DNA from 2 places in the Sporolactobacillus terrae genome. Region 2 is predicted to be linked to the other one. Evidence: a T-box and tRNA genes for the amino acid it is inferred to sense, from the RefSeq annotation. Region 2 holds a T-box; the other holds one or more tRNA genes.
The links. A T-box is a leader RNA that pairs with one kind of tRNA and senses whether it is charged. The one in region 2 lies ahead of serS (serine--tRNA ligase), so its partner is inferred to be a tRNA-Ser.
Positions count from the first base shown of each region.

Region 1: it encodes a tRNA-Ser, which carries the amino acid that the T-box ahead of serS (serine--tRNA ligase) is inferred to sense. The anticodon was not compared.

Region 1 covers NZ_CP082837.1:2,346,160-2,356,175, reverse strand. Annotated here, with positions in the region: gene K7399_RS11300 (PP2C family protein-serine/threonine phosphatase) at 392-1,390, shown strand; gene K7399_RS11295 (STAS domain-containing protein) at 1,454-1,792, shown strand; gene rsbW (anti-sigma B factor RsbW) at 1,785-2,264, shown strand; gene sigB (RNA polymerase sigma factor SigB) at 2,236-3,024, shown strand; gene K7399_RS11280 (Tex family protein) at 3,241-5,409, shown strand; gene K7399_RS11275 (SprT family protein) at 5,431-5,898, shown strand; tRNA gene K7399_RS11270 (tRNA-Asn) at 6,073-6,147, shown strand; tRNA gene K7399_RS11265 (tRNA-Ser) at 6,151-6,242, shown strand; tRNA gene K7399_RS11260 (tRNA-Glu) at 6,250-6,324, shown strand; tRNA gene K7399_RS11255 (tRNA-Asp) at 6,344-6,419, shown strand; tRNA gene K7399_RS11250 (tRNA-Gln) at 6,486-6,560, shown strand; tRNA gene K7399_RS11245 (tRNA-Lys) at 6,564-6,635, shown strand; tRNA gene K7399_RS11240 (tRNA-Leu) at 6,641-6,725, shown strand; tRNA gene K7399_RS11235 (tRNA-Leu) at 6,735-6,820, shown strand; tRNA gene K7399_RS11230 (tRNA-Arg) at 6,834-6,907, shown strand; tRNA gene K7399_RS11225 (tRNA-Pro) at 6,917-6,993, shown strand; tRNA gene K7399_RS11220 (tRNA-Gly) at 7,000-7,073, shown strand; tRNA gene K7399_RS11215 (tRNA-Ile) at 7,084-7,160, shown strand; rRNA gene K7399_RS11210 (16S ribosomal RNA) at 7,388-8,938, shown strand; rRNA gene K7399_RS11205 (23S ribosomal RNA) at 9,311-10,016, shown strand, end outside.
Region 2 covers NZ_CP082837.1:2,791,989-2,802,004, reverse strand. Annotated here, with positions in the region: gene K7399_RS13330 (glycerate kinase) at 1-761, opposite strand, end outside; gene K7399_RS13325 (GntP family permease) at 775-2,061, opposite strand; tRNA gene K7399_RS13320 (tRNA-Arg) at 2,490-2,562, opposite strand; gene cspD (cold-shock protein CspD) at 2,703-2,903, opposite strand; gene K7399_RS13310 (deoxynucleoside kinase) at 3,350-4,006, shown strand; gene K7399_RS13305 (hypothetical protein) at 4,256-4,405, opposite strand; gene serS (serine--tRNA ligase) at 4,434-5,720, opposite strand; T-box leader at 5,766-5,991, opposite strand; gene pdxT (pyridoxal 5'-phosphate synthase glutaminase subunit PdxT) at 6,042-6,617, opposite strand; gene pdxS (pyridoxal 5'-phosphate synthase lyase subunit PdxS) at 6,628-7,512, opposite strand; gene K7399_RS13285 (serine hydrolase) at 7,858-9,207, opposite strand; gene guaB (IMP dehydrogenase) at 9,353-10,016, opposite strand, start outside.

The DNA.
Region 1 (10,016 bases), 450 kb from region 2:
TCTCGATCGAACCATGTTGTACCTCAACATGAAAAGTCGAAAAAAGCGAGGCAATGATGCGAAAAAGTAATGTATTGTCTCTATTTTTTGCCATTTGATGGAATAAATGAAATAATAAAATAAGAGACTTTTTAATATTAATATAGAAGAAAATAGAGAAGGTTAGAGAAAAAGGGGAGATAAGAAGTCCGTGCAGAACGCATGCCGGACACTAGGTCGTCGCAACTAAGGCTCAGCCGGTGCCTAAGGGCAGAACGCAGGCTTCGTTAATTTTTTTATTATGAAGATTACGAATATAAAGAAAAAAAGAGTGCGTGCACAATCATTGAACCATTCATGATGAAAGAGACTGGTTTTTGGTTACCGGAAGGGAGTGCAACGAGTGGGAACAATGGAAGATGGGCCGCAGTTAGCCACATACCGAGATCTATTGATTCGTTACATGACGCATGAATCTGAGCTGGTCATTGAGGAGAGCGAGCTGCTGAGTGATTTTCTTCAAGAACACGGGGTATCTCCAGCAGATCTTGTCGCCATGCATCTAGAGGTGATGAAACAGACGCGCACATTGGATCGTGCCACACTTCGATCAATGGAATTTCTGATTAATATGATGGCAGGCTATGGAAGAGAGTATTGGGAACATCAAGAACTTAAGCATAAACAGAAACAGCTGGACAAGGAAATTGATGTAGCTGCTGAAGTGCAAAAAGCGCTGATTGAAGGAAAGGTACCACACTGTGACTTTGCAGATATCGGTGCAATTAGTGAGCCGGCAAAAAAGATGAGCGGTGACTATTACCGCATTGTTAACGACGGTAAACGTTTGGCGGTCACGATCGCCGATATTGTCGGCAAAGGGATTCCAGCGGCCATGTGTATGTCGATGATCAAATACGCGATGGACAGTATTCCTGAGAACAAGCAGGGCGCACCTTCTTCTATCCTTGCAAATTTAAATCGAGTCGTTGCACGCAATGCGGATTCAAGCATGTTTGTGACCATGTTTTACGGTGTTTATGATCCGGTAACCCATGTATTTTCCAATTCGTCAGCCGGACATGAACCCGGTTTTTATTATTCGGCGCAGCAGGATTGTTTTTTCGACCTTGAAGCAAGGGGCATGTCGCTTGGTCTCGCACCAGGGTCCCGCTACAAAGAATACGCGCGTGTCATTGAGCCGGGCGATATGATTTTCTTGCTGACGGACGGCGTTACGGAGATTCGCAAAGATCGTGATTTTATTGAGCGGGAACACATTATTAAGCTGATCCGACGATCCATGCATCTTCCTGCCGCACGTATTGTTCGACGTGTCCTTTATGAGTTGAAGAGAATGCAGCACTTTGAACTGACCGATGATTTTACATTTATTGCGATGAAGTTTTAAGTTTCGCGTCTCTGACAAGCGGGTATTGTTCAATAAAGATATATAGCGGGGAGGAGGAGCGATATGAATTTATCGATCGAACGCGAAAATCAGAGAATAAACACGAATCGGGTTGTTGTGTCGGGAGAAATTGATGTATTCACAGCTCCTGAATTTAAGAAAAACCTGCTTCCTTTAACTGAATTAAACGGGGGAGCACTGATTTTAGATCTTAATAAAACAAATTATATGGACAGTACGGCTATCGGGGTGATTGTCGCCGCCCTTAAATCATCGGTAAAACATCACTGCAAATTCTCTGTGGTCGGGTTGACGCCGCGAATTGAGCGGCTGTTTGAGATTACCGGTTTGACCGAACTGATTGCACGAACACAGGTGGGCGGAGGGGATACAAATGAATGAAGTGAATGACGTAATTCAGCTGAGCCTTCCGGCAAAACCAGAGTTTGTCAGCATTGCACGGCTTGCAAGTTCCGGAGCGGCAAGCAGAATGGGCTTCTCATTTGATGCGATCGAGGATATTAAGGTTGCCGTATCGGAAGCCTGTACAAACGCGGTCAATCATGGTTACAAAGAAGATGAAGTAGGTCAGATTAGAATGGTGATGGACTGCGACGTCCAATCGATCACGATCACCGTCATGCATGACGGGGAAAGCTTTAATGCAAACGAAGCGCTCAAAAAGCTGCATCCAATTGATACTACTGTTGATCTTGAAGAAGTTAATGAAGGAGGTCTGGGACTCTTTTTGATCAATACTTTGATGGATCGCGTATCCATCAGCACAGAATCAGGAGTGGCCGTTCGTATGACCAAGCTTCTGACTAGAGACGGGGTGGAGCAAATTGCCGACAAAGTCTCAACAACGGACTGAAATTCAAAAGATGATCGTTGACTACCAAAACAACCCTGATGATGAACATCTGCAAACGATGATCATTAGCAACTACGAGCGTCTGGTGGGCGCACTCGCAGCAAAATTTGCTAAAAACAGCGATGTCCGTGAAGACCTCTATCAAGTGGGGATGATGGGGTTGATTGCCGCGATGAAACGGTTTGATCCATCGGTAGGCGGAAGCTTTGAGTCCTTTGCCATTCCAACGATTATCGGAGAGATCAAACGTTACATTCGCGACAAGACCTGGAGTGTTCATGTGCCAAGGCGCGTTAAAGAACTGAGTCCCAAGATCCGCAAAACAACCGAGCAATTGACGCGTGAACTGCAGCGTTCGCCGCGTATTGATGAGATTGCAGACGCGGTCGGCGAAAGCGAAGAAGTCGTTCTTGAAACGTTGGAAATGGCTCAAGGTTATCACACCTTGTCGGTAGATTCTAAGATCGACGGCGACGCAGAAGGTTCGGCGGTAACCTTGCTGGATATAGTCGGAAAACCAGAGCAAGGCTATGAGCATGTGCACAAAAAGTTGATCTTAAGGGAAGCATTTCGCTTTCTCACCCAGCGCGAACGGGATATCTTAACCTGCACATATTTTGAAAATCTCAGCCAGAAAGAAACCGGAGAGCGGCTAGGTATTTCACAAATGCATGTATCGCGGCTGCAAAGAAATGCCTTATGCAAACTGAGAAACATACTGCCGCATAAAGAAGAAATCGGTTTGTCATCCCATAAATAGCACAGCGCGTTGACCGCTCACATCAAACGCGCTGTTTTTTTATTGCAGGAAAAGAAAGGAGGTGATTTTTGGCCACGCAAAAGACAGTGGAAATAAGAATCGGGCGCTTTTGCTCGGTTTTTTTCATTGACTCACGGTCGGTTTCCAAAACGCAGTGATTTGCTCAAACACGCGTCTCCATTTTTTGATATGATAAATGCAAAGGAGACGATCAGCATGGATGCAACAATTATACAGATCGCAAAGCAATTAAAACTGGATGCCGGCCAGGTTGCACGAACGGTGCAGCTTCTGGATGCGGACAATACGATTCCTTTTATTGCACGCTACCGTAAGGAAATGACCGGCGGGCTCGATGAAGTACAAATTGAGAAAATACAAGAATCCTATACATACAAGCAGCAACTGGCAAAACGCAAAGAAGAAGTACTCAACCGGATCGAGGAACAGGGAAAACTAACGCCTGAATTAAAACAAAAAATTAATCAAGCGTCCATTCTTCAAGAAGTTGAGGATCTCTATCTTCCGTATCGTCAAAAACGACGGACGCGCGCGCTAAAGGCTAAAGAGAAAGGGCTGGAACCACTGGCCGATTGGCTTGCATCATTACCCGTTCAGCCCATTGAACATGAAGCTGCCCGATATATTTCTGGGGAAAAGCATGTGGCTTCTGTAGAGGAAGCGCTTCAAGGTGCAAGAGATATTCTTGCGGAACGTGTCTCCGAACATGCTGAACTTCGCGCACTTGCCCGAAAACGTACACTCGCGCAGGGCACGGTGCATGTTCAAGCCAAGCATCCTGAACTTGATCCGAAAAACGTGTATGCCAATTACTATGATTATGAAGAACGCATCCAAGGCATCGTGCCACATCGTATTCTTGCGGTCAATCGCGGCGAAAAAGAAGACATCTTGAAAGTCGCGATTGAATCACCTGAGAACACTATTCTTCCGTCCGTTCTGCGTGCATTAAACCCAGGGAAAAAGACTACGGCTGCTCAGCAGCTAAAGGAATGCGCGGAAGACGCTTACCGGCGGTTGATCGCTCCAGCAACCGCGCGAGAGATCAGACAAGCACTCACAGAGAAAGCAGAAAAACAAGCCATTCACATCTTTGCGGAAAATTTGCGCGGGTTGCTGCTGCAGCCACCTTTAAAGGAACGGACGGTACTTGGCGTGGATCCTGCTTATCGAACCGGTTGTAAGCTGGCTGTTGTTGATCCTACAGGCAAAGTGCTCGCTATTTCCTTGATCCATCCAACACCGCCCAAGTCCGATAAAGAAGGAGCGAGGCGGACGGTTTTGCAGCTAATTGACCAATATAAGATTGATATCATTGCGATCGGCAACGGTACAGCATCACGCGAAACGGAAGCATTTATTGCTGAAACGCTGAAGCAGGTCAACGGGCGCAAACTTTTCTATATGATTGTTAATGAAGCAGGTGCCAGTGTGTATTCAGCATCGAAACTCGCGCGTGAGGAATTTCCTGATCTGCATGTCGAAGAGCGGAGTGCGGTATCCATTGCGCGGCGTCTACAAGATCCGCTTGCAGAGCTGGTGAAAGTGGATCCGAAATCAGTCGGAGTCGGCGAATACCAGCACGATGTATCACAGAGAGATCTAGCCAAATCACTGCAGTTTGTTGTTGAGACGGTGGTGAATCAGGTCGGTGTTAATGTCAATACGGCATCGTCACAATTGCTTCAATACGTGGCAGGACTCTCAAAAACAGTGGCAGCGAATGTGGTTGCAGAACGGGAAAAAAGGGGCAGGTATACCGATCGTAGTCAGCTTAAAAAGGTACCGCGTTTAGGTGCGCGGGCATTTGAACAAGCCGCAGGATTTCTGCGCGTTGGCGGTGGAGACAATCCGTTTGATAATACTCCCATTCACCCGGAAAGCTATGAAGTAGCAGGCAGGCTGCTTGCCAAGGTTGGAGGCACGACGGAGAAAATCGGCTCAAGCGGATTGGCGGATAAACTTAAAGCGATGGATCTAGCGAAAACAGCAGCGGAACTCTCAGTTGGCGAGCCGACTTTGCGCGATGTAGCCGAAGCACTGATTCGGCCGGGGCGTGACCCGCGTGATGATTTAAAAAAACCACTTTTAAAAACGGATGTATTGAAAATGGAGGATTTAAGACCAGGCATGCAGCTTGAAGGAACGGTCCGCAATGTGGTTGACTTCGGTGCTTTTGTCGATATTGGTGTCAAACAAGACGGGCTTGTACATCTGTCAAAACTAGCTGAACGGTTTGTGCGCCATCCATTAGATGTCGTTCGAGTCGGCGAGATCGTCACTGTTTGGGTTGAACAGGTGGATGCAGACAAGGGACGTATTTCTTTAACGATGGTAGCGCCAAAAGAAAGAATCATGCCTTAATGTGCCTGTGGAGGTGGTCAAATGACCAATGAAGAACTTCAAAAAATGGTGGAGCAGATATCCCTAGACAGTTTTCATCGGCCGTTTCTTCATCGCGCTATTTTTAATCCAAGACTGCGCACTACAGGCGGACGCTACTTGCTGATTACGCACGGCTTGGAATTTAACAATCGTCAGTTGCAGCACTTTGGTATTGAATCGTTTGTTAAGATTATCAAACATGAACTCTGCCACTACCATCTTCACTTGTTGGGGATGGGCTATCGTCACCGAGACGCCGACTTTCGCATGCTGCTTGCAAAGGTCGGCGGTTCGCGGTACTGCGAAGCAATCCCTCATGCACGCACGCGTTCAAGCGTACGCTATGATTACCAGTGTGCGGTTTGCGGCGCCCATTTTAAGAGAAAAAGAAAACTTGATACAAAACGTTATGTTTGCGGCACTTGTGGGGGCAGCATCCGTCTAATAAGTAAGCGACGGATCAATTAATAAAAAAGTTTAAAAAAAGGGTTGACTAGGTATTTGATTCTGTGGTAAATTATTTAAGTCGTCAAGAGGACATGCTGATGAAAGCGACCGATTAAAAGAACTTTCGAAGCACTGTTGACAAATGAATTATCACAGTGTAGAATAGCCTATGCATTTGTTTTTAAAACCACTTATTCCACAGTAGCTCAGTGGTAGAGCAATCGGCTGTTAACCGATCGGTCGTAGGTTCGAATCCTACCTGTGGAGCCATATGGAGAAGTACCCAAGTTGGCTGAAGGGGCTCCCCTGCTAAGGGAGTAGACGGTGTAAATCGTGCGAGGGTTCGAATCCCTCCTTCTCCGCCATTAATTTGGCCCGTTCGTCAAGTGGTTAAGACACCACCCTTTCACGGTGGGTTCATGGGTTCGAATCCCGTACGGGTCACCATTTTAAATAAAATATATGAGGATCCGTGGTGTAGGGGTTAACATGCCTGCCTGTCACGCAGGAGATCGTCGGTTCAAATCCGATCGGATCCGCCATTATAAATGATACATGTAATTGATATTCAGCTATAAACGATTTATGTTATGATACATAATTGTTTTTGGCCCATAGCCAAGCGGTAAGGCAACGGTTTTTGGTGCCGTCATGCGCTGGTTCGAATCCAGCTGGGCCAGCCACATGAGCCACTAGCTCAGGGGTAGAGCATCTGACTTTTAATCAGAGGGTCGAAGGTTCAAATCCTTCGTGGCTCATTTTAGCGGGTGTGGCGGAATTGGCAGACGCGCTAGATTTAGGATCTAGTGTTTTCCAACGTGGGGGTTCGAGTCCCTTCACCCGCACCATTTATATATGCGGTCGTGGCGGAATGGCAGACGCGCTAGCTTGAGGGGCTAGTGGAGGCAACTTCGTGGAGGTTCGAGTCCTCTCGACCGCACCATTTAATTTAATATGCGCCCTTAGCTCAATTGGATAGAGCGTCTGACTACGGATCAGAAGGTTAGGGATTCGACTTCTCTAGGGCGCATTGATTTATCGGGAAGTGGCTCAGCTTGGTAGAGCATCTGGTTTGGGACCAGAGGGTCGCAGGTTCAAATCCTGTCTTCCCGACCATCTTTTGCGGGTGTAGTTTAGTGGTAAAACAAGAGCCTTCCAAGCTCTGGTCGTGGGTTCGATTCCCATCACCCGCTCCATTATATCTATGGGCCTATAGCTCAGCTGGTTAGAGCGCACGCCTGATAAGCGTGAGGTCGGTGGTTCGAGTCCACTTAGGCCCACCATTATTATTATTATTAATATTCATTTATATGAATGTTCCTTGAAAACTGAACAAAAGCCAAGCGTGAATAGAGGGTTTTAAACCCCATAATCAATTCAATTTGCTATGGATCATAGCTTCCACAGGATGTGGTGACTTCTGCGTTGTGCACAGGACGTGCACGCCCTTAGCAGAAGTTCCTCTCCTTGGGAGTACGACAAGAAGTACAATAGTAAGTAAACAGTAAACTTTTTGGAGAGTTTGATCCTGGCTCAGGACGAACGCTGGCGGCGTGCCTAATACATGCAAGTCGAGCGCACAGAAGGGAGCTTGCTCCTGGACGTGAGCGGCGGATGGGTGAGTAACACGTGGGCAACCTGCCTGTAAGACGGGGATAACTTCGGGAAACCGGAGCTAATACCGGATAATCCCTCGCGCCGCATGGTGCGAGGTTGAAAGATGGTTTCGGCCATCACTTACAGATGGGCCCGCGGTGCATTAGTTAGTTGGCGGGGTAACGGCCCACCAAGACTGCGATGCATAGCCGACCTGAGAGGGTGATCGGCCACATTGGGACTGAGACACGGCCCAAACTCCTACGGGAGGCAGCAGTAGGGAATCTTCCACAATGGACGAAAGTCTGATGGAGCAACGCCGCGTGAGCGAAGAAGGTTTTCGGATCGTAAAGCTCTGTTGCCGGAGAAGAACGAGTGCCAGAGGAAATGCTGGTGCTGTGACGGTATCCGGCCAGAAAGCCACGGCTAACTACGTGCCAGCAGCCGCGGTAATACGTAGGTGGCAAGCGTTGTCCGGAATTATTGGGCGTAAAGCGCGCGCAGGCGGCTTCTTAAGTCTGATGTGAAATCTTGCGGCTCAACCGCAAAAGGTCATTGGAAACTGGGGAGCTTGAGTGCAGAAGAGGAGAGTAGAATTCCACGTGTAGCGGTGAAATGCGTAGAGATGTGGAGGAATACCAGTGGCGAAGGCGGCTCTCTGGTCTGTTACTGACGCTGAGGTGCGAAAGCATGGGGAGCAAACAGGATTAGATACCCTGGTAGTCCATGCCGTAAACGATGAATGCTAGGTGTTAGGGGGGTCCAACCCCTTAGTGCTGAAGTTAACACATTAAGCATTCCGCCTGGGGAGTACGACCGCAAGGTTGAAACTCAAAGGAATTGACGGGGGCCCGCACAAGCAGTGGAGCATGTGGTTTAATTCGAAGCAACGCGAAGAACCTTACCAGGTCTTGACATCCTCTGACAAGTCTAGAGATAGGCCGTTCCCCTTCGGGGGACAGAGTGACAGGTGGTGCATGGTTGTCGTCAGCTCGTGTCGTGAGATGTTGGGTTAAGTCCCGCAACGAGCGCAACCCTTGATCTTAGTTGCCAGCATTAAGTTGGGCACTCTAAGGTGACTGCCGGTGACAAACCGGAGGAAGGTGGGGATGACGTCAAATCATCATGCCCCTTATGATCTGGGCTACACACGTGCTACAATGGGCGGTACAAAGGGCAGCGAAACCGCAAGGTCAAGCGAATCCCATAAAGCCGCCCCCAGTTCGGATTGCAGGCTGCAACTCGCCTGCATGAAGCCGGAATTGCTAGTAATCGCGGATCAGCATGCCGCGGTGAATCCGTTCCCGGGCCTTGTACACACCGCCCGTCACACCACGAGAGTTTGTAACACCCGAAGTCGGTGTGGGAACCTTTATGGACCCAGCCGCCGAAGGTGGGACAAATGATTGGGGTGAAGTCGTAACAAGGTAGCCGTATCGGAAGGTGCGGCTGGATCACCTCCTTTCTAAGGAAACGATCAATAGCGAACGCTTGGTCTTTTGTTTGGTTTTGAAGGAAGCATTCCTTCACCGGCGAGCCGAAAGGCAGCCATGAACCTTGAAAACTGGATAACGAAAACAAGCAACAAAGTCAAGAAACATCCAAAATGATTATTCAATTGATCTTTCGATCAAGCGACGAATCATAAATGGCATGTGCTAGGAGCAAGAAGATCGAGGAAGCGTCGTTTCCGAGAACCGGAATGTAACTTCCACAGGAAGTGGTGACTTCTGCGTTGTGTACAGGACGTACACGTTTTTAGCAGAAGTTCCTTAATTACATGAGGATCACAGGGAACAAGCTGACGAAGAGATTCGCCGCTCATCGCGCATGCAGTGGTTAAGTTATAAAGAGCGCACGGTGGATGCCTTGGCACTGGGAGCCGATGAAGGACGGAACGAACGCCGATACGCTTCGGGGAGCTGTAAGTAAGCTTTGATCCGAAGATTTCCGAATGGGGGAACCCGCTATCCTGAACGGATAGCATGCTCTGCTGAATCCATAGGCAGAGTAAGGCAGACCCGGGGAACTGAAACATCTCAGTACCCGGAGGAAGAGAAAGCAAATGCGATTTCCTGAGTAGTGGCGAGCGAAAGGGAAACAGCCCAAACCAAAGGGCTTGCCCTTTGGGGTTGTAGGACACTCCGCATGGAGTTACAAATGTACGTTTCAGGCGAACGACCTGGAAGGGTCGGCCAGAGAAGGCAAACGCCCTGTAGCCGACGGAACGTACACTCCGGAGTGGATCCTGAGTACGGCGGGACACGAGAAACCCCGTCGGAATCCGGGAGGACCGTCTCCCAAGGCTAAATACTCCCCAGTGACCGATAGTGAACCAGTACCGTGAGGGAAAGGTGAAAAGCACCCCGGAAGGGGAGTGAAAGAGATCCTGAAACCGTGTGCTTACAAGTAGTTGGAGCCCCCTTCGGGGGTGACAGCGTACCTTTTGTAGAATGGACCGGCGAGTGACGATTCTAAGCAAGGTTAAGCTGAAGAGGCGGAGCCGCAGCGAAAGCGAGTCTGAATAGGGCGAATGAGTTTAG
Region 2 (10,016 bases):
CCTGCTGCTCCGCTACCCGGAATAGCGACAACATTGCGATGCGCATCCCGCTTGATGAGTGCCGCATAATGCGCAAGATTTGCATCGAGCTTTTTCAAAACCTCCGGCGTACCACCTTTCTGTTTGCCGAAGACATGAGAGGCGCCTTGTCGACCGCAGAGCGGATTTTTTACATCGGACGCAATTTCGATCGTCAACTGCTCCAATCTCGAATCCATTCCCGACGTATCAATACGCGCTAATTGGTCTAGTGCACCCCCTCCGCGCGGAAGTTCGTTGCCCTCATGATCCAGTAATTTAACGCCAAGTGCCTGCGCCATTCCGGCACCGCCATCATTGGTGGCGCTCCCGCCCAAGCCAATAATAATATGCTTGGCGCCATGGTCCAGACAGGCAAGGATCAGTTCCCCTGTTCCATATGTTGTGGTCACTTGAGGATCTCTGTCCTCCGGTGCCACCAGCTGAATTCCACTTGCACTTGACATCTCAATTACTGCCGTATCCGGTTGGTCTCCTAAAATGCCGAATGACGCTTGTACCTGGTTTCCTAAGGGACCGGTAAAGCTCTTGCGGATGATCTGACCACCAGTCGCATCAACTAGAGACTGCATGGTTCCTTCTCCGCCATCGGCCATCGGAACATGAACATAACGCGCATTCGGATAAACATGTCTCAACCCTTTTTCCATCGCCGTACAGACTTCTTTTGCCGTCATACTTTCTTTAAAAGAATCCGGTGCTAATACAAATGTTGGTTTCATCGCGTTCACCCCTTTACAAGATAATACCGTAAATAATCGTTGAGACAACAACCATCGTCAACCCAACAAGCGCTTCGTATGGAACAAGCGTCAGCCGTTCCTTAATACGCATCCCCATTGAAGCACGTGTCACATGGAAATAATTGCCCTGAGGCAGCTGATCAATGGTCACCGCTCCTGCCTGCATCATCACAGCGGCACCAACAGGCGAAACACCAAAACTGAGAATTGAATGCGCAAATGATTGAGTAGCAATTATTACGCCTGTCGACGTTGAGGCAACAGCCGCCCCCATCAAGATTCCGGAAAGCGGAGAGAGCAGCATGCCGGGAATTCCGAAAAATTTCACAGCACTTACGATTTCTGTACTGAGATTCGATGCAGCAACCAAACCTGCCAGTGCACCTGCACCAATCAGAATCATAACCACGCCCGTCATTTTTTCAACACCTGAGGAAATATACGTCATCATGTGCTTCGTTTTGCCCATTGCAATCAACCCGATAATACTGGCAACCGGCAAAATATACATTGCGTCAAACTGAAAACTCTTTAAAAAAGCGACATGAAAAATATCGCCAATCGGATTCAGCATCAAGACAACAATTGCCACGAGCGGCGCAACAACGGCTTGTCCAAAACTTGGCAACCGATTATCCGAATCTGCCGACTTTTTTGAAGGAAGGGCTACCGCTTTTGCACCACGGTGCTTAATCAGCGAAGCGATAACTACTGACGCAATCAAACCAAAAATTGCAGGAATAAAGCCATGAATCATGACTTGGGATAATTCAACATGAAATCCCTTAGCAGCCATAATGGTATTGGCATTGGGCGAGATAATATTGCCCGCCTTGCCCCCACCACTCAATGCGAGAAGCAGGCTCAACTTAGTGAATCCCAATTTTTCTCCGACCGCCAGAGCAATCGGTGCAACAATAATAACAGCAACCGGGATAAATACACCAACTGCCGTAATAATCATCGTTGCAAGTGCCAATGAAAATAAAGCCATACGATCACTGAAACGAGCGACAATCGTCCGCGCAATCTGCTCTGCAGCACCCGTTTCCATCATTACACCGGCGAGCACCCCGGCGGCAAGGACTCTTACAATCGTTCCCGTGACACTCGCCGTTCCTTCAACGACGAGATTAACCGTTTGCGTCAGATCTGCCCCGCCAATGAGCGCACCGATAACCGCTCCTGCCATTAAGGCATAAACCGGATTAAGATGCTTCAGTATTAATACAATAGCCAAAATTAATCCAATCACAGCCCCTAACCAGCTAACAACCATGAATAACCCAACTTTCCAATGAATGATTTAAATAAACATCACTACTATAACACAGTGAAAATCTGTATTATAACAGTTATTCATTTAAATGTTACTATTCTGGAACACTTTAATCAGCAGCGTACCAACGCACTAAACCGAATCATCAATATGATTGCTTGAAATTATTTGAACATCCCTATGCTTTTCGTATAATCTGTTATTGTTCGCTTTCGTACGCCCTCAGCCGCTTGAGCATTAATGAATTTTTGATAGGCTTCATCTAATGTGTAACGTTCTTTATCCCATGCGTTCCCTTATCTGAACCAAAAAAATCCCTTCTTTCTTGATTAATGAATCAAGAAAGAAGGGATTAATAGGATATTCGTTCTGATTGTTGGTATTTTATTCTTAGCAAAGTTGCTAAAAACCTTGTTATATCAACATGATGGCCCTGGCAGGAATCGAACCTGCGACGCACGGTTTAGGAAACCGACGCTCTATCCACTGAGCTACAGAGCCAAATCTCGCACCACGTTTGGCGACACTGTGTATTATACAAAAAAAGAAGAGCTTTGAACAGTGCTAGACGTTAGAAGACAAATAAAAAGCAGCCCTTGTTTAGAGAGGACTGCTTCCACATTATCGGTCATGGCCGAAGATCAAAGTTTTACAACGTTTGCAGCTTGAGGTCCACGGTTACCTTCAACAATGTCGAAGCTAACTTCTTGACCTTCTTCAAGCGTTTTGAAACCTTCGCCTTCGATTGCAGAATAGTGTACGAATACGTCATTTCCGCCTTCAACTTCAATGAATCCGTAGCCTTTTTCTGCATTGAACCATTTTACTTTACCGTTTTGCATGTGTAACTGCCTCCCTAAAACGTTGCGCTGCCCGCGCGTGAACTAAAACCATTTACCAATTAACAAAAACGTAAAATATAAAAACAGACCTTTCCAGAAGTAAAAACTACTACACTTCAAGGAAGGGTCTTCATTCTTACATCTGATCTTATATTAAGTAGTAAAATGGTTTATTACAATATAGCACAATCACCATTTAGTGTCAATAAAATATCCTTTTTGTAAACGGATACTTCCTTGGTCTAACAACATTCTTGTGTCAAGTCTTCCGATCATGGTTCCGGCTTCCATGCGATGATTATTTTCGACAATATTCAACTTTTTTATACAATCATTGCATGCATGATTCGTACTTTTTCACTTTTTTTTGCGCTTTTTAGGTGATACACTTAATGAATTGTATCCATGTTCTTATCTTAAATTGCTTTTATGAAAGGACGTCTTACATGGTCGAATCTGCTCCAACAAATAAACTGATTTCTGTCGCTGGTATGGTTGGCATCGGCAAAACAACCTTTGCCGATGCGATGGCACACCGGCTTGGCTACCGCACCTCATTTGAAAAAGTGGATGGAAATCCATATCTTGATTTATTTTATAAAGATTTTAATCGTTGGGCCTTCCATCTTCAGATCTTTTTCCTTGGTGAACGTTTCAAGGAAACAAAGCGCATTTCGGCCAGTCCAGATAATTTCATTCAAGACCGTTCGATTTATGAAGATACCGGGATTTTCGCAAAGATGCATTATGAAAAAGGAACGATGTCCGAGGCCGATTACCGTACTTATACAAGCCTTTTTGAGGCGATGGTTATGACGCCGTATTTTCGCCGCCCAGACCTGCTTATTTACCTCCACGGTTCACTAGATGCGACCGTAAATCGTATTTGCAGGCGCGGTCGCGGCCTTGAAAAAGAAACCCCGCACAGCTACTGGCAAGAAATGTATCAACGCTATGAACAATGGATCAGCGATTTCTCCATCTGCCCGGTGCTGAAATTGGATATCGATGATTACGATTTAGTGAATGATCCGGATACAGGTGATGCGCTCGCTGCCTTGATTCAGGACCGATTAAAAGAAAATGTACGCTGCGGCAGCTAAAGAGAGACGAGGCTGTCCCAAAAGGGTGTTAAATTTATATTGCGCTCCGATTGCTCGCATCAACTGAGCGCGACCGCGGGCGATCCAGGAGCCTCCTCGGCTGATCCTGTAAATCCTGCAGGATCTCCTCCGGCTTGCGATCAACGGGAACGCTCCACAGGAGTCTCGCATCTTCGCGCTTAATCCCAAAGTAGACATTTTTAAGGGTGTCTCAAAAGTCAATTGACTTTTGAGACACCCTCGTCATTTTTATTGGTCCTTTTGTTTTTTATCCGCTTGATCATCCTGTTTTTTTTCTTTTTCAGGTGCTTTCGGATCCTTTGGGTCCAGCGAAATCCCCAAGTCGTCGATCATTTTGGTTAATCGGGCATCATTATTTACTTTTTGATGAAAGGGCACCACGGGCACCTCCTAAACTTTGATCGGATTATTCCTTTGGCGCGATCTTCTCAACATTTTTCATATATGGACGCAGTGCTTCCGGGATAACTACCGTACCGTCTTCCTGTTGGTAATTTTCCAAAATAGCAGCAACCGTTCGCCCGACAGCAAGCCCCGAACCATTCAGCGTATGCACGAATTCCGGCTTTGCTTTCGGCGTGCGCCTAAAGCGAATATTCGCCCTGCGTGCTTGGAAATCTTCAAAATTACTACAAGAAGAAATTTCACGATACGTGTTTTGGCTTGGAATCCAAACTTCAAGGTCGTATTTCTTTGCAGCTGTAAAGCCAAGGTCTCCGGTGCATATGGACACCACACGGTAAGGAAGGTTGAGTAGACGCAGCACTTCTTCCGCATGACCGGTCAACTTTTCCAGTTCGTTATAAGAATCCTCAGGCTTCACGAAACGAACCAGCTCTACCTTATTAAATTGGTGTTGGCGGATGATGCCGCGTGTGTCGCGTCCGGCAGAACCTGCTTCAGAACGGAAACAAGCACTGTATGCAGCAAATGCTCTCGGAAGATCCTCACCATTCAACATCTCATCACGATAATAGTTTGTCACCGGTACCTCTGCCGTAGGAATCAGGAAATAGTCGCGATCATCGGCAATTTTAAACGCATCTTCTTCAAACTTAGGAAGCTGTCCGGTTCCGGTCATGCTCGTCCGGTTAACCATATACGGCGGCATAATCAATTCATAGCCATGATGATCTTCGTGCAGATCGAGCATGAAGCTGATCAGTGCACGTTCCAAACGAACGCCTAAGCCCTTATAGAAAACAAAGCGGCTTCCGGTAACCTTTGCAGCCCGTTCAAAATCGAGTATACCCAAATTGGTCGCAAGATCCCAATGTGGTTTCGGTTCATAATCGAACGGTCTCGGTTCACCCCAAAAGCGGGTCGGTTTGTTATCGTCTTCACTCGCACCAACCGGCACTGTTTCATGTGGAACATTTGGAATTGACAGCATGACTTGTTTCAGTTCATCTTCAATTTTACCCAGCTTGCTGTCCATTTCTTTAATGCTGGCACTTACCTCGCGCATTGACACAATCAGATCCGACGCATCTTCCTTTGCACGCTTCTTCGCTGCGACCTGTGCGGATACTTCATTACGTTTTGCTTTCAACACTTCCGTACGACTGATCAGATCACGTCGCTTGTTATCTAATTCCGGAAAACGTTCAAAGTCACTCAGGTCTTCACCACGCTTATTTAACTTTACTTTGATTTCATCATAATGGTCTCGCAATCGTTTCATGTCGAGCATCGTTCTCTGCCTCCTAAAAATAGAAAATCTCGTCCCCTTCCAATCATAAGGGACGAGATTATAAACCCGCGTTGCCACCCAAATTGCCAGCAGCTTACCTTGCGCTGCTGCTGACCGCTTTAGTCATTGATAACGAAATGATCCGTGTGATCAGCTTAATGCCGATCCAGCTCTCAGGGATGGATTTGCCGTCGTTTCTTCACCGCTTCCCACCAAGCACGGCTCTCTTCACAAGAAGACAAAGGCTACTTTTTCCCATCATTAAGCACAGTAGATTGACTTATTTAAAATCTACACTACTGATTCTAAAAAAGCAAGCGGTTAACGGGATTCATTCACCATTTGGACAAAATAACGATGCATCGCCGGATCACTGGTTAATTCCGGGTGGAACGCACAGCAAAGGAAACGCTCTTGTCTGCACGCAACAATGTGGCCCTCATAAGTTGCCAGCACATCCACATTAGCTGCAGCACTCTTAATATAGGGCGCCCGGATAAAAACGCCGGTATAATGGTCACTGATTCCTTTAATAGCCAAGTCTGCTTCAAAGCTCTCTACCTGGCGGCCAAAGGCATTCCGTTTCACATCAATATCCAGTAAGCTGAGATGCGGGCCTTTTCTTCCTTCAATTTGTTTCGCCATTAAGATCAGTCCTGCACAGGTGCCGAACACTGGTTTTTCAGCTGCAAATTGCTTGACCGCTTCAAAAAGGCCATAACGATCCATCATTCGTCGCATCATTGTACTTTCGCCGCCCGGAAGCACCAGCCCGTCCAATCCCTCAAGATCGCCAATATTCTTCACTAAAGAAACCTGCGATCCGGAATTTTCCAGCGCATGGACATGTTCACTGACCGCACCTTGGAGGGCCAGTACGCCTATTCTCGTTGCCATTTCGCTCACCTCAAATGCCGCGATCCTGCATGCGTTCGGCAGGTTCGAGATTGCTCATATCGATCCCTTTCATCGGTGTGCCTAATCCCTTTGAAAGTTCAACAATCCGCTCATAATCTTGGTAGTATGTGGTTGCTTCAACAATTGAGCGGGCAAATTTTGCCGGATTCTCTGATTTGAAAATTCCGGAACCAACGAAGACGCCGTCTGCACCCAGTTCCATCATCAACGCTGCATCAGCAGGCGTTGCAACGCCCCCGGCAGCAAAGTTGACGACCGGAAGACGACCGGATTCTTTAATTTGTAAAAGAATTTCATAAGGCGCGCCGAGTTCTTTGGCAAAGACCATGACTTCATCCTTTTCCATCGACACCACTTTACGCACCTGGCTATTTACGAGACGCATGTGGCGGACCGCTTCGACAATATTTCCCGTTCCTGGTTCGCCTTTTGTCCGCAGCATTGCAGCACCTTCGCCGATTCGACGCGCGGCTTCTCCCAGATCACGGCATCCACACACAAAAGGCACGGTAAATGCCTTTTTATCAATGTGGAAAACATCATCGGCAGGCGTCAACACTTCACTTTCATCAATGTAGTCTACCTTCATCGCCTCGAGTACACGCGCTTCAACAATATGTCCGATTCTCGCTTTCGCCATAACCGGAATGGACACTGCATTCTGAACTTCCTCAACAATCGTTGGGTCGGCCATACGTGCAACGCCGCCTGCCTTGCGTATATCGGATGGGACGCGTTCCAAAGCCATGACAGCCGTTGCGCCTGCTTCCTCCGCAATTTTCGCTTGTTCTGCGTTGACGACATCCATAATCACGCCGCCTTTTTGCATTTCTGCCATTCCGCGTTTGACACGATCTGTACCTTTCTGTACCATCATAACCCCTCCAATGAGCTTCTCTAGAATCTACCAAACTACCTATAGTGTACAATAAAACCCAGTAAATAAATACGCATAATATATGTTTGGATGATTTTTCTTTTTTTCTTTCTCATTTAGCTTTACTTATGAGAAACTAGGCTACGCCTAGTCCCTTGCCAGCGATCCGATCCGGGCACTACAGCTGTTCGCTGGCGTCTCGCAACCTCCACTTTGATTCTCGGTCAAGACACGGATCTATTGGCTTGAAGTCGGGGCAAAATTACATACCTTCTTTTTCTGTAAAAAAAAGTCGAGCTCTGCGCCCGACTTTTCATCAGAAAACGATCTGTTGAATTCGCATTAGAAGAGGCCTGCAATCCATGAGAAGATGGAAGCAAAGAACGCTCCGATTCCTTTAATCATACGGACAAACCAGTTATTTCGCTCGATTTGTTCAGCGGCGATGACCGGAACCTTATTATTGGACTGATAAATGTATCCGTAGTGACTGCCGCTCTTCGGGGTGACCTCAGCATAGCCGACGGTTTCGCCCTTTTTCACCGGTGCTTCCAAGTTTCCATCCTTGTTCAGCTTCGAACGATCAAGCACGACCTTGTAGGTTACCGCTGAGGAGTCACCGTTTAGAACGGCTGCTTTATACGTTTTACCAAAAGCAAGCGGGGCGCGATCTTGTTTTCCGTCATGTACAGCAACCGACTTCTGTGCTCCCTTAATCCGCTGATTTTTCTTGGCAAGTGTTTTCTCAGTGAACTGGTTATACCCATAATCAAAAAGGGCGCGTGTCTGTTCAAAGCGCTGTGGATCGGAAGGCGTCCCCATGACAACGCTAATCAATCGATGACCATTTCGATTGACTGTACCGGTAAAGCAGTAGCCGGCAAGATCGGTATGTCCGGTTTTTAATCCATCGACACCTGCATAAGTAAACTTGGCCATGTTGGCGCCGAAACCTGGCAGCATGTAGTTCCAGTTTACCATTTGAATTGGCGAGTCAACACCGGCAGTAAATTGTTTCAACGGGATCTTGGAGATTTCCAATGCATCCGGATAATCTTTTATAATATGGTAGGCCAATTTCGCAAGATCTTTGGCAGAAAGTTGATTGCTCGCATCTTTGCCGCCATAGGGAGCATCTGAACCGAGATCGACGTTTTCGAGACCTGAACTGTTAATATATTCAGCACTTTGCATTCCGAATTTTTTTGCTGTTTTATTCATTAAATCAACAAAATGTTTCTCTGTTCCGCCGACTTTTTCCGCCAATGCAATCGTTGCACCGTTTGCTGAATAAATCGCCATCGCTTCGTACAGTTCGCGAACCGTATATTGATGGTCCTTTTTCAGTGGGACATTGGAAAACGCTCGATTTTGAGAGATCTTATACGTGTAGTCACTGATCGACACCGGCGTATCCCAAGTCAGTTTTTTCGAGTGGAGTGCCTGCATCACAAGGTATTCGGTCATCATTTTGGTCATGCTGGCCGGAGGATACACGTGATCTGCATCTTTCTCATACAAAATTTGTCCGCTGTTAAAATCAACTAAGATTGCCGATTTCGCTTTCACACCTAGCGGATCTGATGCTGCTTCTGCCTTAGAAGCAAATGGTATCTGAAAGGCAAGCGTTAATCCGAGAATTAACGCCAGGCTTACCGCCGCAAAACGGCTGAGCTTGTTACTGAACTTCAACCCCTACACCCCCGAAAAATTCGTGCGTGATTCACTTTGCGCGCACATAGAAAAGCGAGGCGATCCTTGACTTTGCCGCCCGCGACTTTTCCAAAGACATTATTTATTTATTCATTCATCAAACCGTATGCAGCGGGTTGATCATTTATTTAATCGAATAATTCGGTGCTTCTTTTGTAATCTGTATGTCGTGCGGATGACTTTCAATCAAACCGGCATTCGTAATTCTTGTGAATCGTGCTTGTTCACGCAGCGCTTGTACAGTCGGTGCACCACAATACCCCATACCGGAACGCAATCCGCCAATGAGCTGATAAATCGTATCGGCCAATTTTCCCTTGTACGGTACACGTCCTTCAATACCTTCTGGAACAAGTTTCTTTGCGTTTTCCTGGAAATAGCGGTCCTTGCTTCCATGTTCCATCGCGCTGACCGAGCCCATGCCGCGATACACTTTGAACTGACGTCCTTGATAAATTTCTTTTTCACCTGGGGTTTCGTCAACACCGGCAAGCAGTGAACCAAGCATTACGGCACTTCCGCCTGCAGCCAGAGCTTTCACAACATCACCGGAATACTTAATTCCGCCATCGGCAATGATTGCAACACCATGTTTATCCGCTTCATTTGCACATTCATAAACCGCAGTCACTTGCGGTACGCCGACGCCGGCAACCACACGCGTTGTACAAATTGATCCTGGTCCAATGCCCACCTTAACGACATCAACACCGGCGTCAATCAGTGCTTTTGTTCCTTCAGCTGTAGCCACGTTTCCTGCAATTAAGCTGACCTTCGGGAACTTTTTG